4 regions of the Ruegeria sp. YTSC230 genome follow, and region 4 is predicted to be linked to each of the others. Evidence: riboswitches for the same ligand, from Rfam matches in the RefSeq annotation. Region 4 holds a riboswitch; each other region holds the start of a gene.
What was found. Region 4 has a riboswitch for cobalamin ahead of AC2FD9_RS12225 (DUF1636 family protein). Riboswitches for the same ligand answer to the same signal wherever they lie in the genome.

Region 1 (7,758 bases), on a different contig from region 4:
CAGCTATCGCTGAATCTTCCGCTGCTGCTTCGACTGGGTGAACAGGTGGTGCGGTGATCACCTCGGGGTCGCGAACGAAAGTTGCCTTGGTCGTCGCGACAGCTTCTTTGGCCTTTGCCTGAGTGGGTTCGGCTTTCTTTCCCTCGGTATCCGTAAATTCTTTGCGCGCGCTGAATTCAAGGGCCTTCGCCGGAGTACCGGAGTACTCGTCTTCGCTGTCGCCATCCGGCTCCCACTGGTCCTCAGTGCGTGCAATCGCCGCTTCTAGGGCTTCGATCTTTGCGCTCAGACTGTTAGTCGGGTTTTTGGGCGGCTCTGGCGCGGCCTGTTCTTTGTTGGCGGGGTTTTCACGATTAACGATGTCGCACGCGCGCAGAAGCATCGGCTTGACCGACGCGTCAGCCGTGTAGCCTGCTTTGACCTCTGCTTCATTCTCCGGGCCGTCCTGAATGCTGGACGTTCCGCCGACTCGCAATGCATCGGTAAGTACCAATCGCCCGGGCTTGCGGGCGATTGAAGGCGCCGACTCCGAGGTTTGCTCACCTCTTTCACCGACTAGCCGTTTGATCGAGGACAGCACGTCCTCTACTCTGCCGTTCACGACTTTTTCCGTCATTGTTCTCTACCGCTCTATCCTCAGGATTGAGTGTAGCCAAACAAACCGGTCGTCACAACAGATAGTATTGGCCCTTAGTCGCGACGCAACGCTTTGAGAACGCGATCCAGGTCCTTGCTTTGTCTGCTGACCTGAGCCGGCGCTTTCTTGACCAGGTTATAGTACAGCGTCGGATCATAGATCTGCACGGCCAGTCCCAAACGTTCGGCGGTCAACAGGCCCTGTGCCTGCACTAACTGGTATGCGGCCCGCGATCGCTCGATCCGCGATGCAACCTCGGCCAGTTGCGCGTCCAGCAAATCCTGCTGTGCGTTCAGAACATCCAGCGTGGTCCGGGCACCCAAAGTAGCTTCTTCGCGGATACCATCAAATGCCACCTGCGATGCCCGCACCCGTTCGGTCGACGCCCGCAAACTTGCTGACGCGGCTTGGAAACGGGCGTAGGCATCTGTCACACCCTGAGTGATATCTTTCTGCACATTCAACAGATTGGCGCGCGATGCATCCCGTGTAGCCATGGCGCGGCGCACGCTTGCGGCCAAACGGCCACCAGCGTAAATCGGCTGACTGAAGTTCAGCGAAACACTGCCGTCTTCGATATTGTCATCGTTGTCATAGGTCTCAGTGATACCGGCGTCGGCGTTCAGGCTGACATTCGGACCCAGGTTGGCGCGCTGTTGCGCAACGATCAGGTCGAAGGCACGCACCTGATGCTGTGCCGAAAGAATGGCGGGGTGGTTTCGCTGCGCTAGGCTGACGGCCTGCGGTTCCGAGCTTGGCAGATTTGGCAGGCTCGGTTGACCAGCTGTGCGCCCGGGCGATTTGCCAACGGCATTCACGTATTCCGCCCGCGCCGTGTCGAGGTTACCGCGTGCAACGGCCAGATCAGCTTGCGAGCTTGCAAGCTGGGCTTGTGACAGCGCAACGTCCGTACGCGTGACTTCGCCAACATCAAACCGGTCCTGCGATGCGCGCAGTTCCTCTGCCGATACATCGACGTTGTTCAGGCGGATCTGTACGGTTTCTTCCTGCAGCAGCACTTCAAGATACGCATTGGCACCGCGGAACAAAACCTGCTGTTCAATATCAACAAGGGTCTGCCTGGTCGACAGCACCGTTTCTTGCGCCGATTGCTTGCCCAGAACAGCGGCCCCACCATCGTAGAGCAGTTGGCTGAGGGTCAGCCCCGTAAAGAAGTTGTTCGGGTCGGTTCTTGTCACCACATCGCTGACGTTGCGACGGTTATAGTTGCTGCTAATCGCGACCGTCCAGTTGATGATCGGTCGAAGCGCTGACAATGCAATTGCCACGTCTTCGTCCGCCGCACGCAACAATGCGCGGTTCTGTTCCAGCAACCCGCTGGTATTGTACGCGCCAATGAATGCGTCAGTAATATTGTCGGCCCAAACGACCCGTCCCGGTACAAAGCTAAGTGCGACCCCCGCAGTCAGCGCCAGCGCCTTGACCAGCTTTCCTCCCGCCATAGAACTCATAACGAAATCCTCTCAAATCAAAATTACGCTGCTCTGCCGACAGTTTGCGCGTTTGTGTTCAACTAATCAAGGCGGCAGAACAATCCGCCATAAAACTATAGCGAAAATACACGGTTCGTGGAAAATGCCTGCAAAATCGGTGCATTGGCATTAAACGCGTCCCGCCAGGTCACCCGATCCCCAGATTTATGGCCGATACGGACGATCCCCAGTGCACCTTGGACAAAAAGGCACGCAATTCGCCCATGGTCCTTAAGTTGCGCGATCAACGCATCCGGAACCTGTTCCACACCACCCTGGACCATAATCACGTCATAGGGCCCATGTTCGGGGGCACCTTGCTCAAGCGGGCCGACATGGACAATCGCATTGTCAGCCTCCGCCTCCATCAGGATAGACTGAGATTCGGCCGCCAGATTTTCATCTTCCTCTACGGCAACAACCAGCTGTGCCATGCGCGCGGCGACTGCCGTCGAATACCCCAAGGCCGGAGCAATATCCAAAACCGACTCGTCGTTCGAAATGTTCAATATGTCCAGAATCTTAGCCAGGGTCCGCGGCTCCAACATGCAGCGCCCATCACCCAGTTCGATCAATCCCTCGACATATGCCGCTTCGCGCTGCGCGTCCGGCACGAAATTCTCGCGCTTGACGGTCAGCATCGCGTCTATGATGGGAAACTTCGTGACATCAGAAGGACGTATCTGCGTATCGACCATCGTCCGGCGGCGGGCTGCGAAATCTGTCATTGGATCGCTCATCTTGCTCCCTTGGGTGATTGAGTTCTGCCACATCCTTGAAAAACCGGCAACGGCCCAGACACGGAAACTTTCCAATCTTCACAAGATACAACGTCGCAACCAAAGACTAAGTTGGCACCCGGCCCTGAAATTTGCGCTCCCCCCTCTGGACGCTCCTGTCGAAAGCTGCTAAAACGCCGATCACACCACGGCAAGTATTTGATTTTACTTGAAAAGGCGAGTTGGCGGAGTGGTGACGCAGCGGATTGCAAATCCGTGTACACCGGTTCGATTCCGGTACTCGCCTCCATTTATTTCCAAGCACTTAGCTTTCTGCGCTGCTTTCGCAATTTCGGACGCCTAAAGTTCAGTATCAGATGCATGTTGCGATTGCGGGTCCAGCGATTCCATTTACACAACCGCACTACTTGATTGCCAAACCGAGAAGTGCTGAATCATCTGCGACGGCCGGGCTGAATTGCGCCTCGCTGCGTGATCGGATCGCATCGGATGCCGCTGACTGACTTCGGCAAGTCGCTTTTCTGACGTAGCGGGTTTTCAAACCCCAGTCGTGCTTGACAAGCCCCCTGCCCGTGCCGCATGTCGCATGCGTTGGTGTCCATCCCCGGATGGATGAAAAGGGAATGTGCCAGCGGTTATTCCGCCAAGCACAGCCGCCCCCGCGACCGTGACCGGAGAGGGTGCCCAAAGCCACTGGCCTAATAGGCCGGGAAGGCGGGACATCCAACAGAGGCTCGCCTCTGACATCCGCAAGCCGGGAGACCTGCCAGCACCCGAAGTTGAAACCGGGCGGGGTGTTCCGGTGTCGGGTCCATGTGCAGACGCGTGGCCCGCATGAAACCCCGTCCCCCGTATAAAGGATGAGGGGGATGAGAGACGTGACCGAGACCGCACCAGTCGAGTTGCTGGTCTGCACGACATGCCGCCGTGGGTTACCTATCGAAGATGACGCCCAGCGACCTGGCACTTTGCTGCATAAAGCACTTGAACAGGCTGGCTTGCCGGACGGCGTCGACCTGAAACCGGTGGAATGTCTGTCGAACTGTGATCAGGGATGCTCGATCGTTTTGCGTGGCGGCCCGTCCCGATGGACCTTCGTTTATGAAAACCTCGACGAGACTGACCATGTCGAGACCATCGTTGAAGGCGTCACCAAGTATCTGGCCGCTGAAGACGGTCTGGTGAAATGGCGCGAACGCCCCGAACATTTCCGCAAAAACTGTGCGGCCCGCATTCCCCCGATTGGAGCCCTGAAATGAGCAACCTTGAAAAACTCCCCGTCACTGTGATCACCGGCTTTCTGGGCTCGGGCAAAACCACGCTTGTCAAACACCTGATGCAGAACCCGCAGGGCAAGCGCCTGGCCGTTATCGTCAACGAGTTTGGCGATGTGGGTGTGGATGGCGATATCCTGAAATCCTGCGCCATTCCGGATTGCCCGGCGGAAAACATCATGGAACTTGCCAATGGCTGCATCTGCTGCACCGTAGCCGATGATTTCATCCCGACCATTGAGGCGCTGATGGCGCTGGAGCCGCGCCCCGATCACATACTGATCGAAACGTCCGGTCTCGCCCTGCCCAAGCCGCTGCTAAAGGCGTTTGATTGGCCGGATATCCGCTCGAGAATCACCGTCGATGGCGTGATCGCTCTGGCCGATGCCGAGGCCGTCGCCGCCGGGCGTTTCGCCCCTAACGTCGAAGCCGTGGACGCCCAGCGCCTGGCCGATGACTCGATCGACCACGAAACGCCTCTGTCCGAAGTCTTCGAGGACCAGATCTCGTGCGCCGACATCATCCTGCTGACAAAACCCGATCTGGCCGGTCCGGAAGGCGTTGCCAAAGCCAAAGAGGTCATCGCGGCTGAGGCTCCGCGCCCGCTGCCCGTGGTTGAGGTTGCCGAAGGCGCCGTTGACGTGCGTGTCGTGCTGGGCCTCGAAGCCGCCGCCGAGGATGACATGGATGCGCGCCCGTCGCATCACGACGGCCACCACGACCACGAACACGACGATTTCGAAAGCATCATCGTCGAGTTGCCCGAACAGACCGACCCGGCGGAACTGGTCGCCAATATCGAACGTCTGGCCAATGAGCTGAACATTCTGCGCGTCAAAGGCTATGCCGCCGTTCAGGGCAAACCCATGCGTCTGCTGGTGCAGGCCGTTGGTGCCCGCGTGCGTCATCAGTACGACCGCCCGTGGGAACCGGGTGAAGAGCGCCGCTCGCGTCTGGTGATCATTGCCGAGCATGACGACATCAATGAGGCCGCCATCCGCGATATCCTCGTGGGTGTGACCGAGGCCGCAGAGTAAACCATGCACGTCGTCTTCCGCGAAAGCCACGGGTTAGAAGAGACCGAAACCCCAACCGATCTGGGCCAGAGCCCGGCGGATCTGGTGGTGCTGTCCTTTTCGGACAGCGACCTTGGCGCTTTCGCGGCAGGCTGGCATCGCGGTGGTGGTGCCGAAGGGCGGATGCCGACGATGCGGTTGGCCAATCTGACTGCGTTAAAACACCCGCTGTCCGTCGACACCTACGTCGAACAAACGCTCGAGGGCGCCAAGGGCATCCTGATCCGCCTCATCGGCGGTGTCCCTTACTGGTCCTACGGATTGCAGCAAGTTCTGGCGCTGGCACAGGCCAAGGGCATCGCGCTGGCCGTCCTACCCGCCGACGGGCGCGAGGACACGCGTCTGGATGACTACTCCACCCTGCCCGTCTCGACCCTGCGGCGGCTAGCGCATCTGTGTGACACTGGCGGCGAAGTCGCGGCGCAAGCGGCTTTGGCACAAATGGCGCTTGCGGCGGGGCTTTATGCCGGGCCGGTGATGGGTGCAAAGACCTTGCCAGAGTGCGGCGCTTGGTGCCCGGATCGTGGCGTAATCCCGATCGAAACAACGTTCACGAGCGACGCGAAGTGTATTCTGGTAACCTTCTATCGTGCTTATCTGACATCGGCAGACACTGCCCCGGTCGCAGCCCTGATCCGCCGTTTGCGAGAGCGAGGCATCGAAGCTGTAGGCATGTTCGCCCCCTCGCTAAAAGCACCTGCAGCCGCCGATTGGCTGCGCGAGAATATCGCCTCCATTGAACCGGCGGCCATCATCAACGCAACCTCGTTCTCGGGCAAAGGCGCATCCGGCACCTCGCCACTGGACGCCGCCAATGTGCCGGTGTTTCAGGTTGCTCTGGCCACCTCACGCCGCCAGGCTTGGGCCGAGGCAGAGCGCGGTCTTTCGCCCGCTGATCTAGCGATGCATGTCGTCCTGCCCGAAGTGGACGGTCGGATCTCGGCAGGCATCGCCTCTTTCAAGGAACCGGGCAAGCGTGACCCGCATCTGGAGTATTCCCGTTTTGCCCACCGGGCTGAACCGGAACGGATCGAGGCTATCATCGACAGGGTCACCGGCTGGTTGAACCTGAACGACAAGCCCAAAGGGGATCAGGTCCCCGCCTTGGTGCTGTCCACCTATCCCGGCAAAGACTGGCAGATGGCCCATGCGGTGGGCCTCGATGCTTTGGCCTCGGCCGAGGCGATGCTGGCCGACCTGCAGGGCGAAGGGTATGACACCGCTCCTGCCCAGCCGATTTCTGATACGTTGTTGGACGCGCGGATTACGTGGTCGCTTGGCGAATATCTTACTGCGCTGGCAGACTTGCCGGAACAACTGCGCGCAGACCTCGAAACCGTCTGGGGCAAGCCCGAGGATGATCCGGCCTTTGCAGATGGCGCGTTCCACTTCACCGCCCTGCGCCGCGGCAAGGCGCTGGTCGCGTTGCAACCTGAACGCGGCACGCCCGAGTTGCGTGATGACGATTATCATGACCTGTCGCGTACCCCGCGCCACAGCTACGTGGCCTTCTACCTTTGGCTGCGCAAAGGTCTTGGTACGGATGCACTGATCCATATCGGCGCGCACGGTACGCTGGAATGGCTGCCAGGCAAATCTGTGGCGCTGTCCAACGAATGCTGGCCCGAGGTACTGATCGGCGATCTACCTGTCATCTACCCCTTCATCGTCAACGACCCTGGCGAGGCCGCGCAGGCCAAGCGCCGGATCGGGGCGGTCACACTCGGCCATATCCCACCGCCAATGAAGGAAAGCGGTACCCCGGATCGGATGGTTCGGCTGGAATCGCTGCTGGATGAGTTTTCGAATGCCGACGGGCTGGACCCCAAGCGCCGCGATCGCCTGCAAGAAGATATTCGGGACGAAGCGCAAGCCATCGGGCTGGAGAACGACCTCGGTCTCGATCAGGCCACCTGCATCGCCGAGGCGATCACCCGGATCGATCGTTTCGTCTGTGACATCAAGGAAAGCCAGTTCGGAGACGGGCTGCATATCTTTGGACGTGTGCCCGAAGCCACTGCCAATTTTGACACGGCTCCTTCTGCCCATGCCGAACGCACGGCATTGATCGACGCGCTAGCAGGCAAACGGATCGAGGCAGGCCCGTCCGGGTCCCCCTACCGCGGACGGTCAGACGTCCTGCCCACCGGGCGCAATCTGTATACCACCGATCCGCGCTCAGTCCCCACCCGTGCGGCCTATACCCAAGGCGTAAAGCTGGCTGAAGAATTGGTGCGGCGACACCTGCAGGAAGAGGGCGATTATCCCAAGGGGCTGATCGTTGATCTCTGGGGTTCAGCCACGATGCGCACGGCGGGCGAAGAGTTTGCCATGGCGCTGCACTTGCTGGGCGTCAAACCCGTTTGGGACAAAGGGTCCGAGCGGGTGTCGGGCATCGAAGTGCTACCTATCACTGACCTCAGTCGCCCACGTCTGGACGTGACCTTGCGCGTCTCAGGCCTGTTCCGTGATGTGTTCCCGACCCTTTCAGCGCTTTATGGTCAAGCTGTTCGCGCGTTGTCGGATCGCGATGAAGCC
Region 2 (7,758 bases), on a different contig from region 4:
CGATCCCCAACCCGTAGGGTATTATAACGCGCACGATATATGGACCCTGGACCCAACGCCCGCGGACCAGTTGGTCTATGATGCCTTTGCCTCGGGCGTCGTCGATCTTCTGCAAGTGTTGGATGACAACAAGACCATGATGTCACGGGACGTTTACGCAAGACTGTTCGCCTCGCTGTTGGATCTTTCCCGAACTTTGGGAGAATACGAAGATGGATGGAAGCCGGACTAGGTGGCGATTACCAAGAACCCGCTGTTCCAATGCACGGTACAGGGTGGCGGTTCAGGCGCCGCCCCGTACCTAAAGACTAGTTAGCTTGCGGTTGAGTTCCCAAGCGCGTTCAACAGAGTGTTCAGATTGTGCTGGAACATCGCGAGATAGCTGGTGGCCGGACTACCCCGTTCCGACAAGGCGTCTGAGAACAGCCGCCCACCAATCACGATGCCGGTTTCATCCGAGATTTGCTGAATCAAAGTAGGGCTTGTGATGTTTTCAACAAACAGCGCAGCAGCGCCATCAGCCTTCAGTTGGTCAATCAGAACAGCAAGATCCTTGGCTGATGGCTCCGCCTCGGTGTCGATGCCAACCGGCGCAAGGAAAGTCAGGCCGTAGGCGTCTGCCAGATAACCAAATGCGTCATGTGCAGTCACAACCGTGCGGCGATTGGCAGGCAGGCCTGCCAGCTTTGTCTTGGTTTCTGCATCCAGCGCCTCAAGCTGCGCAATATAGGCCGCAGCATTGGCAGCGATTTCTTCGGCGTGCTCGGGCATCGCCTCTGTCATCACGTCGGCAACATTGGTCACGTAAATCATGCCATTCGACAGCGAGTTCCAGGCGTGGGGGTCGATTTTGCCCTCGACTGTGACAGGCGTGATACCGTCGGTGGCAACGTGCACGGTTGCGTCAGTGCCCGATTCAGCGATCAGGGTATCGGACCATGTCTCAAAGCCCAGACCGTTGACAAAGATGATATCCGCCTGGGCAACGGCCTTCGCGTCTGCAACCGAAGGCTGATACACATGCGCATCCGCGTCCGGGCCCACGATTGTCGTAACCGTGGCCAGATCGCCGACGACCTCTTCGACCATGTCGCCGAGGATCGAAAAGCTGGCGACGATCTTGACGTTGCCTTCTGCCGCAACGGTCGGCAATGCAGCCAAAGCAAACGACACAGAGGCGATGCCGGTGTAGAGTGACTTTACAAGAGTCATTGTGCTCTCTCTTCTTGTTGAATTTGGGCAATGGGGATGTCTTTGGAAACAGACGGTTTGCGCATCCGTCTGCCAAAACCAAGGGGACCGAAAATGGCCGAGAACAGAAAGAACCCACCGGCAACCAAAACGATCGCCGGGCCGGACGGTGTGTCCGGGAACAGGTAGGACAGGGTCAGGCCGATCCAGCAACTGGACAAGGCAAACAGAAAACCCAGGACCAGTTGCCCGGTGATCGTACTGGCCCAATAGCGCGCCGCAGTTGCGGGAAGGATCATCAAGCCAACGGCCATCAACGTTCCCAGTGTTTTGAACGCAGCCAGAAGGTTCAGAACCAACAGCAGCATAAAACCCTGATCTACCAACCACGGTCGGCGCGTCTGCGTTTCGAAGAAAACCGGGTCACAGGTGCTGACAATCAGCGGACGAAGCAGAACGGCGAATGCCAACAATGTGACTGTCGCCACCCCGCCGACAAGGACCATCGACGCGTCGTCGATCCCAAGGATTGATCCAAACAGGAAGCTTTTTAGTGGAACTGCGGACCCTGCTGCAGACAGGATAAAGATACCTACCGCCAATGCGATCAGATAGAGCGAGGCAAGGCTGGCATCGCTGCGCAGGATCGTCCGGCGTGCCAGAAAGGCGGTCAAAATGGCGACGCCAACACCCGCGATAAGCCCTCCGACCAATAGCGACATGACCGACAGGCCCGCGGTGACAAAGCCGATGACAATGCCAGGGGTAATCGCGTGGGCCATGGCCTCACCAGCCAGCGATAGGCGACGCAGAACAAGAAATGCCCCCACCGGCGCGACCGAGGCCGAGAGGACCGTGGTTGCCACAAAAGCGCGACGCATGAAGGCAAAGCTCCACATTTCGACGATCAGGTCATACATTGCCGTGCTCCGCTGTTGAATGGGTGCCACGGAACATCCAGGACGCCTGACTTTCCGAGAGGTATCCTTGTGCAACCAGACGGTCTGGTGTCAGAACGTCATTCACCGGTCCATGGGTCGCCTCTTGCCCGCCCAAAAGCAGCGCGTGGCTGCAATAATCCAGCACCGAGGAAAGATCGTGCACCACCAAAACCACCGCGCGCCCCTCATCGCGCCATCGGCGGATAATCGACAATAGATGTGCTTCGGTACTTTGGTCGACCGCGGCAAACGGTTCATCCAGCAGGATCAGCGGTGCGTCCTGCATGATAACTCGCGCGAACAGCGCGCGCTGCAGTTGCCCGCCCGATAGCATATGCAGAGGCCGGTCAGCGATATCCAGCACACCGGCCTCATCCAGCGCGGCGGCCATCCGGTCACGCGCGGCGGCGTCCAGTCCGGTACGATAACCAAACCCGCGCCAGGCCCCCATCGCGGCAAGATCCCTCACACGGATGGGAAATCGGCGGTCGAACTCGGTCATCTGCGCTAGGTACCCAATGTCACGAGGACGCCCTTGCGGCCAAGTCAAACTGCCCGAAAGCGGATCCATCAAGCCCAGCAGCATCTTTACAAATGTGCTCTTGCCCGATCCGTTCGCACCAAGAACGGCAAGGGTCGTTCCGGCCGCGATATCCATGGAGAGGCGGTGAAACAATGTCAGGTCGCGGTAGCCCAACGTCAGATCGCGGATTTGCAAAACGGCCGACATCAAATCACCGCGTAAATCGCGAGCCACAAGAGCGCCGACAGCGCCAGAGCGCCCGCGACCAGCACCGGAACGCTGAATTCTGTCAGACACTTACCCCTTTGGGTGTCAGCTTTTTGCAATGACAACGGCAACGCCTCCTGTGTTCGGACAGGGGCAAAGCGAGCGCAAAGTCGTGCACGGTACGGACCGCTTGAAACATTGTCATCTCCCTCTGGGACACCCCGCCCAGGTTCATAAATTTCGGATGGCAGGTCTCCTGACTTGCGGGTCAAAGCTATCCCGATCCTTCCCAGGCTATTGCCCAGTGGACGATCTCGGGTCGCTCGCCGCCTACAGTTGCGGGGGCAGTCACGGAATTGGCCTTTTTACAGAACCGCACCGTATTCCCTTTTATCCCTGACCGCAAAATACAGTCGGGAACCATCGCGAGGACAAAATACGAATTGATTTGATTCGACAAGAGCGCAAACCTGTGCGGGATGGCTATTCGTTCCAGTCATCGGTCGACTACGGAGGACGCAGTAGACATGAGGCAACGGTGGATACTACACGGGCCCCGCTTCTTGCAGCTTCAGACGCACGCCAACGGTCTTTTTGACTGAATTTATTCTGCCCGGACTTTTTTGTCTGCAGTGGGATGATTTGGGTCTTTGACATTGCAGGTTATTCGCCTGACGGGGTGCCGATGTTAAGCGATTGATCTATTTGATCGATTGCCGTCTGAGCGGGGTGTTTTGGATAGTCTGACGCCGGTTGCGGCAAGGTGCAACCGCGGTTGTCGAACTAAGTTAAAGTGTTTGGTTTGAGGAAGAAGCGGATTTTCGCAAAACAGTAGCCAAACTTCCGATAAGCGGGACAAAGCTGACTAATGCCGCGATGGCGCAAAGGTCTGCTTTCGGAAGCGATCAGATGCACCTGAACGGAGGCTACTGATTTACCGGTGCCAGATTCTGGAAGTTGTGATCCCACTCTGTGATTGACATGGATGAGCGACGTGTTCTGATCGGCTTGCCTGACGGAAGGTGCCAACTCGTCAGGGCAATCGCTCTAAGAAGCGTGCGCGTCAACACAGGGGCAGAGCTTTTGCGGATAACTCTCTGGGGCAACTCACGATCAATAAGCCTTGTCGTTTTGCCCATTATTAGTGGACTTTGGTTGGCGATAGGCGTGGGCATCATAAGTGCACTGACCCCCAACTATTCGCATATCGACCAATTCATGAGCGCACTCGGGGCTGTAGGGGCCCCCTTGGCGACGTGGACCAACTATGCCGTCTTCATACCGACAGAGATTTGGCTTCTGGCGTTCCTCGCAAGACTAAACAGTTGCCTCCCAGGCAGCAGGACAAAACGAATCTCGATATTGCTTCTATCCGCTTACGCCATTCTTTTGATACTTGCCGCCTTTCTGCCTTGTGATGCGGGGTGTGATAGTCGAGGCAGCGACGAGAACATGACAAGCACGTTGGTCCATATTGCTCATATGGCAATTGCGGTGACGGCTTATCCGCTTGCGTTGATCGGTTTGCTGATCCTCAGCCTGACTGCCCCACCAAATTCGCTTCTGCGGCGCTTGGCGCCGCCAGCTACAATCGTCGGCTTCTGTTTGTTTTTCACAATTTTCTTGATGCCAGTAACACAAGGCTTATTCCAACGCCTCCTCGAAGCATGGATCTACTTCCAATTTATATCGCTGGGACTATATGCTGCTTCAATTTTGCCTCAAAACTGACCTTCCTGCGGTGTGCAGCATTGGCCAAAGTGGGCTCAGAGCGATCGTTCTCTGCCCCCAATTTGGATGACAGCCATCAGCTCGAAGCGGTCATTCCTTACATCCTGCCTCGGAGATAGCAGTCGTTCCATCAAGGAACGGTGTTGGTAGAGCAGGCCACCTTCTGGACATTCGCTGTTTGCGCAGTGTTGGCGGCCACGAATGACAGCAATGCGCAGATGGTGAACCTTGCAAATTTTAGTGGGATGTCAGCACTGAGACCAAAGCGTCGGCGTAATTTCCATAACTCTGTCTGCCCTGCAAAATGGTTACAGCCAAGGCTTGTAGCGAAGACTCGTAATCCTTGATTTTACGCCGTTCCCTTCAAATAGTGTTGTTTTCATTGACACATTGCCTTGCATGCGATCCGCTAAACTACGTCATCTGTTTTAACGCAAGGATTTGATGTCATGCCAGAATCGCTCAACCTGCATAAATTTGAAAACCTAAGTCCTTTCCAAATCAAAGACGAACTTATTAAGTTGGCGCAAAAAGAGGCTCGGCAGATGTCTCTGCCATACCTCAATGCCGGTCGAGGGAACCCTAACTGGATCGCCACTAAAGCGCGGGAGGCGTTTTTCCTTTTAGGGCAGTTCGCTATGACAGAAGCTCAGCGCCATCGTAATGAGCCGCAGGTCGGTTTGGCCGGGATGCCGCAAGGGCCAGGCTGTTATGACCGGCTAAAAGCATATTGCGCCAAATCGGTTGAAGGAAACGGTCCTCCAGGTGCGGAAACTTTGGTGGCCGTAGTGGATTTTGCGATTGAGAAATTTGGTTTTACACCGGAGGATTTCGTGCTCGAGTTGACCGACGGTATTGTTGGCGACCACTACCCGATGCCCGACCGGTGCATGGAGCACAACGAGGCGATTGTCCACGAATACGTTATGTGGGCGATGTGCGCGGGGCACCGACCGGATGCGAAGTTCGATATCTACGCAGTTGAGGGTGGAACCGCTGCGATGTGTTATATTTTCAAGGCACTCAAGAACCAGCGGTTGCTGAATGCCGGCGACACCATTGCGTTGGGTACACCGATTTTCACGCCCTATCTGGAAATGCCGGTACTTGAAGACTATGGGCTGAACACAGTGGATGTATCTTCGAAAGAAGAGGACCACTTTCAACTGAACGACGATGATTTTGAAATCTTGTCCGACCCGAAAGTCAAAGCACTATTTCTGGTCAACCCGGGCAACCCGTCTTCAGTCGCTATCAGCCCCGAAGTCTCGACTCGGCTTGTCGAGTTCGTAAAGAACCGCCGCCCGGACCTGATCATTTTGACTGACGATGTTTACGGGACCTTCATTCCGAATTTTCAGTCTATCTTGGGGCATCTGCCTGAGAACACGATCGGGGTCTATTCGTACTCCAAGTATTTCGGTTGCACCGGGTGGCGTTTGGGCGCGATTTTGGTGGCCGAGAACAACATCTTCGACAAGATGATTGCGGAGGCTCCGGACGAAACCAAGGCGGTCGTCAACGCCCGGTACGAAACGTTGACGCCTGATCCATCCTCGTTCAAGTTCATCGACCGGATCGTCGCCGACAGCCGCGATGTTGCGCTGAACCACACCGCAGGTCTGTCACTGCCGCAGCAGGTGATGATGACTTTGTTTTCACTGGTCGAGCTTATGGACGAAGAGAAGGCCTATCAGAAATTCTGCTGGGGTATTCTGAAGCACCGCTTTGACGAGTTGGTCGAAGGGATGGGCATCGAAGTTCCAGATAACCCGCTGTTCGACAAATACTACGGTATCATCGACTTCGAATTCTGGCTCCGTAAATACGTGGGAGAGGAGGTGGTCGAGTGGATTAAAGAGAATGTCCACCCGCTAGATATATCCTTCAAACTGGCTCAGGATCACGGGATCGTTTTGCTGAATGGATCGGGCTTTGACGCGCCCAACTGGTCAGCGCGGGTATCGTTCGCCAATTTGGATGATAGTGCTTACCGCCAGATCGGAAGAGCGGTGCGCGCGGTGGCCACGGGTTACGTGCAGGCCTACCGTGCCTCGAAAGGACTGCCGTTGCACGGTTGAGATCTAGCAATAGCAAAGAGGAACGGATCAGCGTGATGGTTTGCACAAACGCTGATCCCACCCGTCCAGGTTAGGACCCCGGTTGTCGCGCCCATTTCCGGTTTGACTCACGGAACAAAAGCCACAACCAACGGTCCCCAGAGCGTTAGGAAGATGTTAGCCACGGCATAGGTCATGGTGAAAGCTGGTGTGGGAGTCGAGTTTCCGGCCTTTTCCAATAGTGTCGCAAAACCGGGATTGCCCGAGCGTGATCCGGTCACAACCGCACAGGCCTCAATCGGGTTTTTAATACGCAGGGCGAAATAGTTGATTGGGAACTGCACGATCATGGGCATCAATGTAACCACCACACCCAACAGCAACAGCGTGATCCCATATTCCTGAATCGCTTCTAGTGCGGGCTTGCCTGCATTGAGGCCAACGACACCAACAAACACAGCTAGTCCAAAGCTCTGAAGGAAATTCGCGGCCCCTCGGTTAATGCCGCCGATCTTGGGTCGCCGGATGCGCATGTAGCCGATGATCAACCCTGTAACTAGGCAACCGAGACCGGACCCCAAAGCCACTTTGGTTCCTGCGATGACAAAACTGATCTCTCCTATCAGAAAGCCGATGGCGACGCCGATCCCCAATGCAATGAAATTGGTTACCGAGGCCGAAGGCGGAACGTAGCCCGCAACTTTCGCAACTCGATTCAGATCGTCCTTGTGACCGACAATACTGACCTCGTCACCTGCGTGTATCTCGGTGTTGTGCAGGACAGGGACATCATGGCCCATGCGGGTGATCTTTGAGATGTGAACGCCGCGCCTTTGATCCGCTGTCAGAGCCTCGCTCAATTCTGCCAACGTTTTGCCGGTCAGTTTGCGGTTGGTGACCACTACGTTGCGACGTTCCTCTACAACCGTCAGTTCAGGAGGATACTCTCCGATTTCACCACTGGCGCTACCCTCGAACTGGGTCAAAGTCGCTACGAGGCCGGAGACGACCACAACGTCTCCGGCATTGACCACTGTTTCAGGATTCGGATCCACAGGAGCGCCATCGTGGAGTAACCGTTCGACGATCAGATCACCATCATAAC
Region 3 (7,758 bases), on a different contig from region 4:
TTGTTTTGCCAGTTTGATGAAAGGGTTTGGCAGTTTGAAGACGACCTTTACAGTTCTTTCCTTGACCGCAGCGCAGCGGTAATCGTCCCATCATCCAGATAGTCCAACTCGCCCCCAATCGGCACACCCTGCGCCAGTGAAGTCAGACGGACCTGTCCCTCCAATTGATCCGCGATGTAGTGGGCGGTGGTTTGCCCATCGACCGTGGCGTTCAGGGCCAGAATGACCTCAGAAATCCCTTCGGCCATTACCCGGTCCTTGAGGCGCGGAATGCGCAGCTCGTCCGGGCCGACGCCGTCCAAGGCGGACAGCGTGCCGCCCAGAACGTGATAGCGACCCTTGAAAACTGCAGCGCGTTCCATCGCCCAGAGGTCGGCGACGTCTTCGACCACGCACAATTCTCCGGTCGCGCGATCCTCGCTATCGCAGATGTCGCAGATATCGGTGGTGCCCACGTTGCCGCAATTCAGGCATTCGCGGGCGGTGGCGGCCACCTGCTGCATTACGTCCGACAGGGGCGTCAGCAGCAGGGTGCGTTTTCGGATCAGGTGCAGCACCGCGCGGCGAGCCGAACGGGGGCCGAGGCCCGGCAGTTTGGCCATCAGGTCGATCAGATTGTCGATATCGCTGTTCGAACTCACGGCGTGCGCTCCTGCAAAAGGGCCGGGCAGTTGTGCCCGGCCTTTGGGTCGTCAGGAGTGTCTATCAGAACGGCAGCTTGATGTCTGCGGGCAGACCCATGCTTTCGGTCAGCCTTGCCATCTCTGCCTGAGAGCGCTCGGCCGCTTTGGTTTGCGCGTCCTTGATAGCGGCCAGAATCAGATCTTCGACAACTTCCTTATCGTCGCCATTGAAAATCGACGGATCGATGTCCAGACCCTTCAGCTCGCCTTTTGCTGTGGCGGTGGCCTTCACTAGCCCTGCACCGGATTCGCCTACAACCATCAGGTTGTTCAGCTCTTCCTGCATGTCCGTCATCTTGGTCTGCAAATCCTGTGCGGATTTCATCATCTTGGCCATATCGCCCAGACCGCCGAGTCCTTTGAGCATTTCTTTTCTCCTGCAAATCGGTTTGCCGCCTAAATACGGATGCTGCCGGTAGGGTACAAGGGGAGAGCTTTTCCCGCCCGTCGTCAAGGTCTTTGGCAAGACCTTTCCTCCCGTTGGGCCCGGCAGCGCGGGAGTGTTTCCGCTTTGGTCGCTCGGATCAATCCTCCTCGAACGGATCCCATTCGTCTTCGACCTCCGGCAGGGCTTCGGTTTCGACCTTGGCGGCGCGTTCTTCCGGGGTTTCGATCCGCTTGATGCGCGCTTTTGGAAACTGCATCAGAACGGCTTGAACCAGTGGGTGTTGTTCGGCCTGTGCTTTCAACGCCAGATCAGCCGCGTCTCGTACCTCGGCGATTGTTGCTGCGTCCCCGTCGGCCACAATTGAGACGGCCCATCGGTTTCCGGTCCAGCGTTGCAAGGCCGAACCAAGCCTTTGCGCCAGATCGGTCGGCGCTTTGTCCGTCGGCGTGAACTCGATTCGTCCCGGGGAATACGAGACGAGACGCACGCCGTTTTCGACCTCAACCAACAGTTTTACATCCCGGTTCGTGCGGATCAGTTCGACCACGTATTCGAAGGTTGGATAGTGTGCCAGCGCGGTCTGGACGTCCTGGGCAAGCGCTGCAGTGGGCGCCCCTGCAGGCCCGCGTTGCGCCGAGAGATGCGCAGAGGACGTCGCCTGTGCAGGTGCATGAGTTGGCACAGCCACACCACCGCCAGGTCCCCCGCTTGGTGGGGGGGGAGGTGCATCCTGTAGTCGTTTGATAAGCTCTTCGGGGCTTGGCAAATCGGCCACATGGGTCAGACGAATGATTGCCATTTCGGCGGCCATCATCGCGTTGGGTGCTGCAGAGACCTCTTCCAGCGCCTTCAGCAACATTTGCCACATCCGCGTCAACACCCGCATCTGCAGCGCCTCGGCCATCTGTTGACCCCGCGCGCGTTCATCCGGTGAGACGGTGGGGTCATCGGCGGCATCGGGCGTGATTTTGACCACGGAAACCCAATGGGTGATCTCGGCCAGATCGCGCAGAACGGCCAGCGGATCGGCCCCTTCGGCATACTGGCCGCTCAACTCAGTCAATGCCCCAGCCGCATCACCGCGGAGTATCATGTCCATCAGATCCAGCACGCGCCCGCGATCTGCAAGGCCAAGCATTGCCCGAACCTGATCGGCGCTGGTTTCCCCTGCACCATGTGAAATCGCTTGATCCAACAGCGATGTTGCATCGCGGGCAGACCCTTCGGCCGCTCGTGTGATCAAAGCCAGCGCGTCTTCTGCGATCTGTGCGTTTTCCGCTGCGGCGATTTTGTTGAGCAGACCGATCATGTCCTCAGGTTCGATCCGGCGCAGGTCGAACCGCTGACAGCGGGACAGCACAGTCACCGGCACCTTGCGAATTTCGGTCGTCGCAAAGATGAACTTCACATGCTCAGGCGGTTCCTCGAGCGTTTTGAGCAGCGCATTGAAGGCGCTGGTCGACAGCATGTGAACTTCGTCGATGATGTAAATCTTATAACGCGCACTGGCGGCACGATATCGGACACTGTCGATAATCTCGCGAATGTCGTTCACACCGGTCCGGCTGGCGGCGTCCATCTCCATCACGTCGACATGGCGTCCTTCCATGATGGCCACACAATGTTCGCACTGGCCGCAAGGTTCGGTCGTTGGCTTGCCTTCGCCATCGGGGCCGATGCAGTTCATACCTTTGGCGATAATCCGGGCAGTGGTGGTTTTGCCGGTGCCGCGAATACCGGTCATGATAAAGGCCTGCGCGATCCGATCCGCTTCGAACGCGTTTTTCAGCGTGCGTACCATTGCGTCCTGTCCAACCAGATCAGCAAAGGTTTCGGGGCGGTACTTGCGGGCAAGAACCTGATAGGCGGGGCTGGGCGTTTCGGTCATGTCTGCTCTGTCAGATTCGTGTCAGAAATGCAGCGTAGAGACCCGGGCCGCCCACGTCCACAGCAGGCTTTGTGGAATTTCGGTTTGGACAGCGTCTGTAAGCGGGATAAACCAGCTGTCAAAATTTGGTGGGCCGGTGGCAGTAGGAGCATTAGCTTTGGCAAAATTTGCGATCTACGCGCTGCCTGTTGGCTCAGGCATCTTGGCGCTGTCCCCCTTGCCGGGCGGCGGCGGTGGGTATGTGGACGATCTGAGGGTGATACAGGACTGGAACCCTGATCTGGTGATTTCAATGACCACCGAGGCCGAGATGCGGCAGGTCGGCGCAGGCGGTTTTGGTCGAGACGTTCAAAGCAGGTCCGCGACATGGGTGCATCTTCCGGTCGAGGATTTTGGCACACCGCCCCTGCCAATCGAAACTCTTTGGCCCCAAGCCAGCGCAGCCGCCCGGCAGGTTCTGTCCGACGGTGGACGCGTGCTGGTGCATTGCCGGGGCGGTTGTGGGCGGTCGGGGATGGTCGCGCTGAGGCTCATGGTGGAAAGCGGCGAAGATCCAAACCACGCGCTAAACCGGCTGCGCTTGGCCCGACCATGCGCGGTGGAAACGGATGAGCAGATGGCTTGGGCCATGAAACCGGCCCAGAGCGATCAGTGAACTAGGATCAGGCCGTGGCTTGTTGAACAACCTGATGCGATGGACGCGGTGCAAGGGCCGATGCCTGAAGCATGGCGCAAGGCAAGGCCGCCAAAACACCAGCAGGCAGAGTGGAAAAGTCAGGGCCGAACATCATATCGGCGTATTCGTCCAACGTGTCGGCTGAGTCGCCTGTGTTTGCCCCGCAATAGACCCTGATCCGGGCCGGGCTGGCGCGAAACCGTGCGGTGCAACCCTCATCGCAATGGGTCAGTTCGCTGGAGCCGTCCACCTCAAATTCGCTGGTCGTCATTGGTTGTGCTGTTGCCATCGCCTCGGCCAATGCCCGAGCCATTTGGGCCAATGCGGGGCAGGTTTTCCCCGTTTTCTGGCACAGGGTGGCGGTGAATTCGTGGGTCGTTGTCTTCCAGATCATAATGCGCCCTCCGCGCGGTGAGCGGGGGACGTGGAACAGGGAACTCAGCGTACTGAAGACCTGCCCGGACACCCCGCCCGAGTTTCGGTTTTTACTTTGATGGCAGGTCTCCTGACTTGCGGGTCATTGCTTTGCCGACCTTCCCAGCCTTTCGGCCAGTGGTATTTCGGCATTGCTTACCGCTTACAGTTGCGGGGGCAGTCGCGGCCTTGGTCCGTTCCGGCATTGCCGGGCTGGACCGCACCGAGTTCCCTTTTCATCCCGCCCCAATATAAGGACGAGAACCATCACCTCATCGCTAGCGGTTGTAGGTGGCTTGAGTCAAGCGGGCTGTTTTCCATCGTTCAAGTGGACGCTTGGTCACTTTGAAAATCTGTTGACTCTAGTCGCGCAAAAGCGCCGATATGCCATTATGTGAACCGAATAGTTCAGATGCTTGCGAGGGCACCATGTTGGACAACACTCCGGTCGTTTTGACCGAAGATTTCACGTTTTCTGCCGGAGAGGCCGAACTGTCGGCACGGCTGTATATGCCTGCCTCGGCACCTGATGTGGCGGTTGTAGTCCATGCAGCCACAGGCGTACCGCGCGACTATTACCAGCATTTTGCGCGGTGGTTGGTGGAAGAACAGGGTATGGCCTGTCTGACCTATGACTATCGCGATTTTGGCCACTCTCTACGCGGGCGCCTGCGCGATTCGCAGGCCACGATGGCTGACTGGGCGTTGATCGACATGCCCGCTGCTCGCGCTGAAATGCGGCGCAGATTTCCCGCGGCCCAGCAGTGGAGCATTGGCCATTCGGTGGGTGGAATGCTGGGGCCAATTCAGCCCGATATTGAGCAGATCGACCGGATGATCTGTGTCTGTTCAGGTTTGGTGACGGTATCCGACCACCCCTGGCCGTATCGCGCACTGGCGACAATGTTCTGGTATGCCCACCCGCCATTGCTGGTTAAGGCATTGGGATACCTGCCGGGCAAGGCACTTGGGTTCGGCTCGGACCTTCCGGCACGTGTCTACTGGCAGTGGCGTAAATGGTGCACCGCTGCGCTGAGCTACGTGCCGGATATCGGCAAAAGCCTTCCAGACGCCCGTTGGTCCGCGTCGGAAACACCTGTTGATCTGTTCACAATGGACGATGATCAGGTGGTGCCCCCGAACGCGGTTTGGCGCCTGGCCGATCTTTACGGTCCCAAAGCCCGCCGGCATCAGTTGTCGCCGAAAGACTTTGGATTGGCCGAGGTCGGTCACATCGGCGCATTTGCGCGCCGAAATGCAAACATATGGCCCCGGTTGATCGCCTGAGTCGGTATTTACAGATTTTTGCGGGATTTCTTGTCCTGCATCACCGATCGTACCATCTTACCAAAGGCCTTGTCGCGCGCACGAGACTGCGCCACGGTTTCCGAGTTCCTTTCATCCTCGCGCCGCAGTTTTCGCCAACGCTCTAGCCGCTCTGTGTCAAGGGATCCGGTGGAAATCGCATCCTGCACAGCGCATCCCGGCTCGGCCTGATGCTGACAATCGGAAAAGCGGCAGGTTTGGGCCAATTCCAGAATGTCGGAAAAGACCTCATCGACGCCATCTTGTGCATCCAGCAACCGCAAAGCCCGCATGCCGGGTGTATCGACCAACCAGCCTCCGTTCTGCATCGGATGCAACGCGCGGGCAGTTGTCGTGTGCCGCCCGCGCGCGTCGTCCTCGCGAATGCTGGAGGTTGCCTCATCCAGACCAGTCATGGCATTGACCAATGTCGTTTTGCCGACACCGGATGAGCCAACCAATGCAGCGGTCTGCCCACTGGGACACCAAGACAGAACTTGCTGCACGTCCAGGGCATCCAATGCATTGATTGCCAGCACGGTCAGAAACGGTGCCAGCGACTCGGCTGCTTTGGAGAAATTACCAGGATCGGTACAGGTATCGGCCTTGGTTAGAACGATCACCGGATAGCACCCGGCCTGATGTGCCAAAGCCAAATACCGTTCCAGTCGGGCCAGATTGAAGTCGGCATTGCAGGAACTGACGATGAACAGCACATCCACATTGGCGGCGATCAACTGGGTTTCGGCCCCGGTTCCAGCGGCGCGGCGTTTCAAAAGGCTGCGGCGTTCCAGCAGGTGTTGAACCCGGTTTTGATCATCCGCCAATACCCAATCTCCGACGGCAAAGTCGCCCGTCGGCTGGTTCAGGGTGAGCAGAGGTGTTTCACCGTTGATGCTTGCGCCGATCAGGCGATCACGGTGAACGGCTGTGATGCGAAAGGGAACGCATTTTGGATTGGCCGCATGTTGTGCGGCAAAGTGTGAGGACCATCCCAGGTCCGAAAGTGTAAAGGACATTATTCTGCCTGTGTTCAGGTACAGCTATCCGTCTGGATGGCGGTCGCGCATCCAGCGGTAATTTGTTCAGGCAGGTGTGAGGGTCGGCCTCAGAAACGCTCTGCCCAAAGGGTTTTTGCTACAATCATAAAAGCCCTCCTGCGGCTAACGATTCAAGTAAGTGAGAGGTTGGACATCGACCCAAGCGGGGCTCGTTGTGGCTGCTTCCTTCCGGACCTGACCAGGTTGGCGAGGCGCTCGCCCGCGCCAACCTCTCGAAAATCGATATAGGGAAGACACGCAGAAATGACAACCCGTCACAGTGAGAGTTGAATGCGCAAAAACCCTTCGGCATCCGTTCCAGCCAGCGTTGGGCTGAACTCTGCGATGTCTGCGAGGTGACGTTGTGCCTGTTGGCCGGTCTTCAACAGGACAGAGGATCCCGGCATGGGCGCAAAACGGAATGGGCAGGGGCCCTGTTCCAGCGATTCAGCGGGCATTGCACCGGTCAGGTAATCCTTTAGCGCGTGTTGGATCGGCAAAGCCGGAACGTTGATGATTTCGGCGTCCCGTATGATCGGAAAATGCCCGCCGCCGCTGGCCCGATAATTGTTCAGTGCAACGACAAAGCGTTGTTCGGCCGTCACCGCGTGGCCTTGGAAACGAAGATCTGAGATGCGCTGGTATGCCGGATTTACCAGTCGCCCTTCCGCATCGAACCGAGGCGGAACGCTCAGGTCGATCACGTAGCTTAGCCCGAACAGAACATCGAAATTGTGTCCGGCTCGATCAGGATTGACCAATTCAGTTTGCACGCCGGGTTTCACCTGATTGAATACGCCCGCAGACATTTCAAGCCAATCTCTGATGTGCTCTCCTGTCACCGCGACCGAACGAAGTTCGTTTGGAAAGATGTTCAGATCAGCCACGTGCCGCATACGCATGACGCCCGCAGGAATGTCCGAGTAAAAGCGAGGCCCGGCGCGACCACCGAACTTCGAAGGTGCCACGGCAGACAGCAATGGTGTCGCTTTATGGGGTGTGCCCTTCAGGATCTGGCGCACGGCCGAAGCCTGTGCTGCGGCCACCATCGCAAGCCCGCGATCCTTGGCGCAAAAGCTGAAATAGCTGTGCAGGCTCTGATCCGTATGCCCAATCGGTTCCGCGGCCCGTTTTCGTGTTGCGGAATGCACATCTGAAAACATCGCTACCAACAGCGGGTCTTCGGCCGCCGGGTCAGCACCTGAGACCGGGCGCAGTTCAGTGCGATGAGCCGCGACCGACCAGCCCTTTTCCGTCGTGGCAGTCAGCGTCAGATCAATCACGCCAAGATGAGATCCGGCAGATCCCGGCATGACAACAGGTGTGCCATGCACCATACCGCCAGTGGCATCGACGTGTTCCAG
Region 4 (7,758 bases):
GACCTTTTTCCCTGCGCAGAACGGCGCGTAACAACACATCCGTGTGCAAATGACCCTTCATCAGCATCCGGGCCTTACTTTCAACGACCAGCCCGACCGCGCGTTGGGCGGCCACTTCGTGGTCTCGCGCTTCAATGATTTCAGCTCCCGACAAATCGGCCCCAAGCTGGGCGGCAGCGGCGGTGATTTTGTCCGGGTCGCCAACCAAAATCGGAGTAATGATGCCGTTTTCCAACGCGAGTAATGCCCCGCCTAGCGAATTCGGCTCTTCCGGGGCGACGATCGCTGTGGGCATCGGGTCCAAAGGACGTACCCTTTCCAACAAAGCGTCGAAATGCCGGTGACGCTGAACGATCAGTCCCGGCACCTCGACCGAGTCGAAGGTCAAATGCCGCGACGGTGGCGTGACCTGTACGGTACCGCTCAGGATCAATGCGTTATCCCCGACCCGGCGCACTTCGGCGGAACAGGTCAGGTCGCCGTCTTCACGCTTTTCGGTAACAGCCACAAAGGCGGTCAGTTCTTCGCCCGCCATAACCGGAGCATGAAAACTCAGGTCCGCCCGACGTGTTTGCGTACCGGCCCCCGGCAAGATGTTCCCAATGACAGCAGCCACCAGACCAGCAGGCCACAAAGCGGGCGCGACAGCCTCGGGGTGTCCATCTCCATCTCCGTCATAGGCCGCCAGATTTAGCGGGTTGTGATCACCCGAAGCCGAGGCAAACGCGTACAAGTCGTCCACGGTGCACAATCGGGTGACCTGCGCCTTGTCGCCTACCTTCAATTGAGAATAGGTTCTGTTTTCTTGAATTTTCATCTCGTCCGGCTTTGTTTTTGAATGCGTGTTCGTCGTTTCAAACATTGGATGTGCGGCCCCCCGGAACCAGAACATATCCACCTTTGTTGCTACATTTCTGCAACGCAGCGTAGTCAGATCATTGGCAAATGACAAATGACCTCTGTGCGTGGGGCGGCGCGGATTATCGCTTGACCCAAAATCGGAACTCGGGCAAGCATCACCCACGATGGTTCCCTATGGTTCGCCAAGGGATGAAAAGGGAATACGGTGAGGTTGCCAACAAGCGCCAAGTCCGTGACTGCCCCCGCAACTGTAAGCGGTGAGCGACGCCAAATACCCACTGACCCCAAATGGGTCGGGAAGGATGGCCAAGCCACGACCCGCAAGTCAGGAGACCTACCATCCGATGTTCAACCAACCCGGGGCGGGGCGTCCTGGAAGGAGGCTTTATGACACGTCTAAGACGTGATGACATGATTTGCACCTTCTGCCCGCGCTTGGCAACAGGCGGAGTGGGCCATGTCGATCAGTCCTGATCATTTCCTTCTGATTTGCGAGACCTGCGAGGGTTCTGACCGGGCGGATTCATTGCGCGCTGCACTTGCAAGCAAGCTTCCATCCAGTTTTGACATCCAAAGCGTTTCCTGCATGGCCGGTTGCGGTCGTCCCACAACCGTCGGGTTTCAGGCATTCGACAAAGCGCAGTACCTTTTCGGTGACATCCAATCGGCTGAGGACGTGGATGCTTTGGCCGAATTTGCACATCAATACCATCGCATCGCGGATGGGTGGACCAACGCAACGCAGCGCCCGCCTGCCCTTCTTGAAAAGACTCTGGCGCGCCTGCCGCGGCTAAAAGTGGAGACAAGCGCATGACCTGCGGAGCTTTCCTTGAGGCGCGCGGGCTGGAGTATTACGCCCTGAACGGCGACGTACTGCTGCAAAACATCAATTTCGAACTGAATGAAGGGGCCACTCTGGCAATTGCCGGCCCAAACGGTGCGGGTAAGACAACGCTGCTGAATCTTTTGTGCGGCGGTGAAGAGATTGTGCTGGGGGACGTTTTGGTAAAGGGGCGCAGCCTTCGGCAGCTTTCGGCGATGGACCGCGCCCGAATGATCGCCGTGGTCAGTCAGCAGGAATCGCCGGACGGGCGTTTGTTTCTGCGCGACTACGTGGCCCTTGGGCAAATCCCAATCCGCGCCGACCGATCTGCGGCTGAGCACGCCCTGGAATTGGACCGCATCCTGAATCTGACCGGACTGGTTGCCCTCGCTGACAAGCGGATGGCCGTGTTATCCGGCGGGGAACGCCAGCGCGCTCATATCGCAAGGGCGCTGGCGCAGAACCCGTCGTTGCTGTTTTTGGATGAGCCGACGAACCATCTGGATCCGGACGCCAAGGGACGCATGCTGTCGCTGGTGGCCGAGCTGGGCATAACGGTGGTCATGATCGTCCATGATCTGGTCATGATCCCGGAATTCGCGACCCATGTCGCGTTGATGAAATCCACGCGTCTGACCGGTTTCGGCCCCGTGCACGAAGTGCTGACACCCGAAAGGGTCCGTGAAACTTTCGGTGTCGATTTTCTTAGCTTTCAGCATGAAGGCCGCATGATCCCGGCACTGGATATCCGAAGAACCACTACCTCAAACTAGGAAAAATAACATGAAAAAAACTCTCTGGTGCGCTGCACTGATCAGCGGCATTGCAACTGCCGCAACAGCGCGCGAGATCACCGTCGACAATTGCGGCGAGCCGCTGGTGTTTGAAACTCAGCCCGAGCGGCTGGTCGTGCACGACATGAACATGACCGACATGGCTTTTGCGCTGGGTTTGCAGGACAAGGTCGTTGGCCTGACAGGCATCACTGGCTGGTACAAAACCAGCCCCGAGTTTGACACCCTGCGCGGCGACATCCCGGAACTTGCGCCTAAGTACCCGACAGTTGAAAATCTGGTCGCTGTCGAACCCGACCTTTTCTTTGCGGGCTGGTACTATGGCATGAAGCCGGGCGGTGACGTGACCCCGGACACGCTTGCGCCGTTTGGCATCAAAACGATGATCCTGACGGAAAGCTGCGTACATCTGGATAAGGATCGCCCCGAAGCCAGCATGGACCTGCTGTTCACGGACGTCCTTCGCTTGGGCAAAGTCATGCACGTTGAAGACAAGGCAGAAGAGCTGGTTTCCGGTTGGAAAGAAGAACTGTCCGCGATTGAGACGCAGACAGCCGACCTGCCCAAACCCCGCGTTTTCCTGCTGGACGGCCCCGCCGATGCCCCGTTTACGGCTGGTAAGTTTGCCATTCCCGACGCGATGATTGCTGCCGCTGGCGGCGAGAATGTCACCCATGACATGGACACCAGCTGGGGACGTTCATCGTGGGAGGCTGTCGCCGCGTCAAACCCGGAATTCCTGGTTTTACTTGATTATCAAACTGGAAATGGCGCCGCGGATACCTTCAAGTTCCTACAGGACCATCCTGTGATGTCTCAAACGGACGCAGTCAAGAACGAACGCTGGATTGGTCTGCGCTACGAAGAACTGACACCCGGACCTGCCAATATCGAGGCAATCTCGAAAATGGCCAAGGCTATGCATCCGGGTCTGAACTGATATGGGCCGACTTGGCCTGACACTCTTACTGGGGGCGGCTGTACTGGCCGCCCTTTTGCTGACCTCGACTATCTACGGAACCACATCCATTCCGGCCTCTGACGCGCTAGCCGGTGTCTTGTTGGGCACAGGATTGGTGGACGGAGAGATGTCTCCGCTCCACCGCATCGTGTTTGACCTGCGCTTACCACGCGCGCTGTTTGCCGCGGTGATCGGTGCCGGATTGGGCATCGTCGGCGTTGTCCTGCAAACCACCACACGCAACGATCTGGCGGACCCGTTTCTGTTCGGACTGTCCTCTGGAGCTGCGGCGGGAGCTGTCTTTGTCATTACAGTAACCGGAGATGTGCTGGGCTTTTGGACCCTGCCACTGGCCGCGTTTTTCGGAGGGCTTGTCGCATCAGGCATTGTGCTGGCTTTGGTTCATGGGCTGCGCACAAGCGCGCCCGAAAAACTGATCCTTGCAGGGCTAGCAGTTTCGTTTTTGTTTTCAGCCATTACCAATTATCTCATTTTCGCGGGCGACAGCCGTGCGGCCCATTCGGTAATATTCTGGATGCTTGGGGGTCTGGGTCTTGCCCGGTGGGAGACATTCCCGCTTGTCTGCGCCGGTTTAGTATTGATCCTCGCCTATGCAATGTACCGTAGCCGCTGGCTTGATGCGCTGCTGACTGGTGATTTGACCGCCGCCACCCTGGGTGTGCCTGTTCAGGGCTTGCGGTTCCGAATGTTCTTCGTCGCAGCACTTGCGACCGCTGTGTTTGTGTCCGTTGCGGGTGTGATCGGTTTTGTCGGCTTGATGGTTCCGCACATCGCGCGCGGTATCGCGGGGCCTTTGCACAGCCAGCTTGTGCCTACCGCCGCCATTGTTGGGGCAGCGTTGCTTACAGGCTCGGATATCCTGAGCCGTCTGTTGCTTGCCCCGCAAGAGCTGCCTGTTGGTATTGTCACGACATCGCTGGGATCGGTTTTTGTCTTTCTTCTGTTGATCCGAACCGCTCGACCTCGGCGCTGATCGCCAAAGGTCGCATAGGTGCAAAAGTTAAAGTTTCCCAAATGACTAATAATAATCGGGCAAAATGACCTAAATCAAAAAAGACCCCCACAGATCACGGTATGCGATACACTCGATTACAGGAATCGAGTGTAGCCAGGTCGCATGCAATGCAACAATTGACCAGCCGACGCGCGTTTCTAAGCGCCAAGATTAGACCAGAGGACGGCAATATCGCCAGACCTCCGGGCTCGGTTGAGCTGTGCTTTGTTGAAACATGCAGCAAATGTGGTGATTGCGCAGATACTTGCCCCGAAGATGCGATCGTCATCGGGACAGACGGATACCCCCTGTTCAAGCCAACTGACGATCCCTGCACCTTCTGCGGTGACTGCGCCCGGATTTGTCCAACCGAAGCGATATCGATTGACCGTTTGCCAGACTGGCCATGGCGCGCCGCGCTTACAGCGGACACCTGCCTATCTATGAACGGCATCAGTTGCCGCATCTGTCAGGACAATTGCGAACAAAGCGCGATCCGTTTCAAACTGATGACCGGCGGCCGCGCAGAGCCGGTGCTTGACCTTGATACATGCAACGGCTGCGGGATTTGCCCAAGTTTATGTCCCGCCGATGCCATTGCGTTGGAACGCCAACCTCAACCACAAATGGAAGCTACTCAATGAACATCTGCGGTTGTCTCGCCCATGTCGCACCTGATCACACGAGCGCAGCAGCGCGCGTGATGAAGGACACGCCGGGTGTCGAAATTCACGCCGAAACAGAAGATGGGCGATTTGTTGTCGTCGTCGAAGACACGCCATCACGCCTTGCGTCCGAGATCATCATGGATCTGCACCAGATCCCGGGCGTCATCTCACTGACACTGACCTATCACCATTTCGAGGATCCCGCGGACGCCCATCCGCAGCCCGATGCCCCAAGCCCAACCCCCAGCCGGAGGCCCACGCAATGACACATTCTGAATCCCGTCGGACTTTTCTCAAGGCCTCAGCGGCCGCAGCAACGGCGTCGGCCGCTGGTATTCCGCTGGCGACCGGTCAAGCCAATGCCCAGGCCGGAGCGCCAGACATCCGCTGGGACAAGGCGGCTTGCCGGTTCTGTGGTACAGGCTGCTCTGTTCTGGTTGGCACCAAAGAAGGTCGCGTCGTTGCGACGCAAGGTGACCCAGACGCGCCTGTGAACCGGGGGTTGAACTGTATCAAGGGTTATTTCCTGTCCAAGATTATGTACGGCAAGGATCGACTGACTACGCCTTTGCTGCGCAAGACCAATGGCGAATACGACAAAAACGGTGAATTCGAACCGGTAAGCTGGGACGAAGCGTTCGATGTCATGGCCGCAAAATGGAAAGAGGCGCTGGCCAAGAAAGGCCCGACCAGTGTCGGCATGTTTGGTTCCGGCCAATGGACGGTTTGGGAAGGCTATGCGGCCTCCAAACTGATGAAAGCCGGGTTCCGGTCTAACAATATCGACCCCAACGCACGGCACTGCATGGCATCAGCTGTTGTAGGCTTCATGCGGACGTTCGGCATTGATGAGCCGATGGGCTGCTATGACGATTTCGAGCACGCGGACACGTTCGTTCTGTGGGGTTCGAACATGGCCGAGATGCACCCGATCCTGTGGTCGCGCCTCACCGATACACGTCTGACCAAACCGGATTGCGAAGTGCATGTACTGTCGACGTTTGAGCATCGCTCGTTTGAACTGGCCGACAACGGCATCGTTTTTGAACCGCAGACCGATCTGGCGATCCTGAACTACATCGCCAACTACATCATTCAAAACGGCGCGGTAAACGAAGACTTCGTCAAGAAGCACGTCAACATCACCAAAACCGCCACCGATATCGGCTATGGCCTGCGCGACACCAACGCACTGCAGCAAGAAGCCGAAAATCCGAACTCGGGAAAGATGGATCCGATCAGTTTCGAAGAATACGCCGAAGCCGTCGCGCCCTACACGCTGGAATATACCTCTGAACTGTCTGGTGTCCCTGCAGACAAGCTGGAGAAACTGGCCCAGCAATATGCCGACCCGAACCGTAAAGTGATGAGCTTGTGGACCATGGGCTTCAACCAGCACACCCGTGGGTCCTGGGTGAATTCGCTGATGTATAACGTGCACTTGCTGGTGGGAAAGATTTCCGAACCCGGAAACTCACCGTTCTCGCTGACGGGTCAACCGTCGGCCTGTGGTACGGCGCGTGAGGTGGGGACCTTTGCCCACCGTCTGCCGGCGGACATGGTTGTTACGAGTGATAAGCACCGCGAAATCTGCGAAACCGCATGGAACATCCCCGAGGGCACTATCCCGCCCAAGCCCGGCTTCCACGCCGTGTTGCAGCACCGCAAACTGAAGGACGGCGAACTGAATGCCTATTGGGTCCAGTGCAACAACAACATGCAAGCCGCGCCCAACATCAACGAAGAAGGCTATCCTGGTTACCGTAACCCGGAAAACTTCATCACAGTCTCGGATCCTTACCCAACTGTCACCGCAGTTTCGGCCGACTTGATCCTTCCCACGGCCATGTGGGTTGAGAAAGAAGGCGCCTATGGCAACGCCGAACGCCGTACGCAATTCTGGCGTCAACAGGTGCAGGCACCGGGTGAGGCCAAGTCGGACCTGTGGCAGCTGATGGAATTCGCGAAACGTTTTACCATCGAAGAGGTCTGGGGCGAAGAGCTGCTGGCCAAGATGCCCGAGCATCGCGGCAAGACCATGTATGACGTGCTTTATGCCAACGGTAAGGTCGACCAGTTCCCGCTGTCGGAAACGGCGGAAGGGTTCCACAACGACGACGCGGAGCATTTCGGCTTCTACGTTCAGAAAGGTCTGTTTGAAGAATATGCCGATTTCGGACGCGGCCACGCGCACGACCTTGCTCCGTTCGAGATGTATCACGAGGCCCGTGGCATGCGCTGGCCTGTCGTCGACGGCAAGGAAACACTCTATCGCTTCCGCGAAGGGTATGATCCGTATGTGCCGGAAGGCGCAGACGTTAAGTTCTACGGCTACGAGGACGGCAAGGCCAAGATCATCTTTGCCCCCTATGAGCCCGCCGCCGAGGAACCGGATGAGGAATTCGATCTGTGGCTATCCACCGGTCGTGTGCTGGAACACTGGCATTCGGGTTCGATGACCCGCCGCGTGCCCGAACTGCATCGCGCGTTTCCGTCAGCCGTTGTCTACATGCACCCGGAGGACGCCAAGGATCGCGGTCTGCGCCGTGGGCAAGAGATCGTACTCTCCACCCGCAGGGGCGAGGTGACCAGCCGGGTTGAAACGCGCGGCCGCAACAAGGTGCCACGCGGATTGG

Region 1: it holds a riboswitch for cobalamin, as region 4 does, so the genes downstream of both, AC2FD9_RS09455 (DUF1636 family protein) here and AC2FD9_RS12225 (DUF1636 family protein) in region 4, are expected to answer to the same signal.
Region 2: it holds a riboswitch for cobalamin, as region 4 does, so the genes downstream of both, AC2FD9_RS22545 (metal ABC transporter ATP-binding protein) here and AC2FD9_RS12225 (DUF1636 family protein) in region 4, are expected to answer to the same signal.
Region 3: it holds a riboswitch for cobalamin, as region 4 does, so the genes downstream of both, AC2FD9_RS18535 (hypothetical protein) here and AC2FD9_RS12225 (DUF1636 family protein) in region 4, are expected to answer to the same signal.

The regions. Positions count from the first base shown of each region.
Region 1 is NZ_JBXWMC010000004.1:62,017-69,774, reverse strand. Features, by position in the region: gene AC2FD9_RS09475 (hypothetical protein) at 1-616, opposite strand, end outside; gene AC2FD9_RS09470 (TolC family outer membrane protein) at 691-2,109, opposite strand; gene AC2FD9_RS09465 (protein-L-isoaspartate O-methyltransferase family protein) at 2,205-2,858, opposite strand; tRNA gene AC2FD9_RS09460 (tRNA-Cys) at 3,086-3,159, shown strand; cobalamin riboswitch at 3,446-3,655, shown strand; gene AC2FD9_RS09455 (DUF1636 family protein) at 3,740-4,129, shown strand; gene cobW (cobalamin biosynthesis protein CobW) at 4,126-5,181, shown strand; gene cobN (cobaltochelatase subunit CobN) at 5,185-7,758, shown strand, end outside.
Region 2 is NZ_JBXWMC010000017.1:32,341-40,098, reverse strand. Features, by position in the region: gene AC2FD9_RS22560 (hypothetical protein) at 1-232, shown strand, start outside; gene AC2FD9_RS22555 (metal ABC transporter solute-binding protein, Zn/Mn family) at 313-1,212, opposite strand; gene AC2FD9_RS22550 (metal ABC transporter permease) at 1,209-2,111, opposite strand; gene AC2FD9_RS22545 (metal ABC transporter ATP-binding protein) at 2,104-2,952, opposite strand; cobalamin riboswitch at 3,092-3,302, opposite strand; gene AC2FD9_RS22540 (DUF998 domain-containing protein) at 3,844-4,593, shown strand; gene AC2FD9_RS22535 (bifunctional aspartate transaminase/aspartate 4-decarboxylase) at 5,043-6,674, shown strand; gene aspT (aspartate-alanine antiporter) at 6,782-7,758, opposite strand, start outside.
Region 3 is NZ_JBXWMC010000010.1:48,408-56,165, reverse strand. Features, by position in the region: gene recR (recombination mediator RecR) at 48-641, opposite strand; gene AC2FD9_RS18550 (YbaB/EbfC family nucleoid-associated protein) at 706-1,050, opposite strand; gene AC2FD9_RS18545 (DNA polymerase III subunit gamma/tau) at 1,208-2,959, opposite strand; gene AC2FD9_RS18540 (protein-tyrosine phosphatase family protein) at 3,117-3,614, shown strand; gene AC2FD9_RS18535 (hypothetical protein) at 3,622-4,029, opposite strand; cobalamin riboswitch at 4,114-4,333, opposite strand; gene AC2FD9_RS18530 (alpha/beta hydrolase family protein) at 4,479-5,336, shown strand; gene rsgA (ribosome small subunit-dependent GTPase A) at 5,345-6,373, opposite strand; RNA gene ffs (signal recognition particle sRNA small type) at 6,532-6,630, opposite strand; gene AC2FD9_RS18515 (bifunctional 2',3'-cyclic-nucleotide 2'-phosphodiesterase/3'-nucleotidase) at 6,670-7,758, opposite strand, start outside.
Region 4 is NZ_JBXWMC010000005.1:271,501-279,258, forward strand. Features, by position in the region: gene AC2FD9_RS12220 (bifunctional enoyl-CoA hydratase/phosphate acetyltransferase) at 1-862, opposite strand, end outside; cobalamin riboswitch at 1,010-1,217, shown strand; gene AC2FD9_RS12225 (DUF1636 family protein) at 1,319-1,675, shown strand; gene AC2FD9_RS12230 (ABC transporter ATP-binding protein) at 1,672-2,457, shown strand; gene AC2FD9_RS12235 (ABC transporter substrate-binding protein) at 2,468-3,418, shown strand; gene AC2FD9_RS12240 (FecCD family ABC transporter permease) at 3,420-4,433, shown strand; partial or broken gene AC2FD9_RS12245 (4Fe-4S binding protein) at 4,583-4,837, shown strand; gene AC2FD9_RS12250 (4Fe-4S dicluster domain-containing protein) at 4,898-5,098, shown strand; gene AC2FD9_RS12255 (chaperone NapD) at 5,095-5,388, shown strand; gene napA (nitrate reductase catalytic subunit NapA) at 5,385-7,758, shown strand, end outside.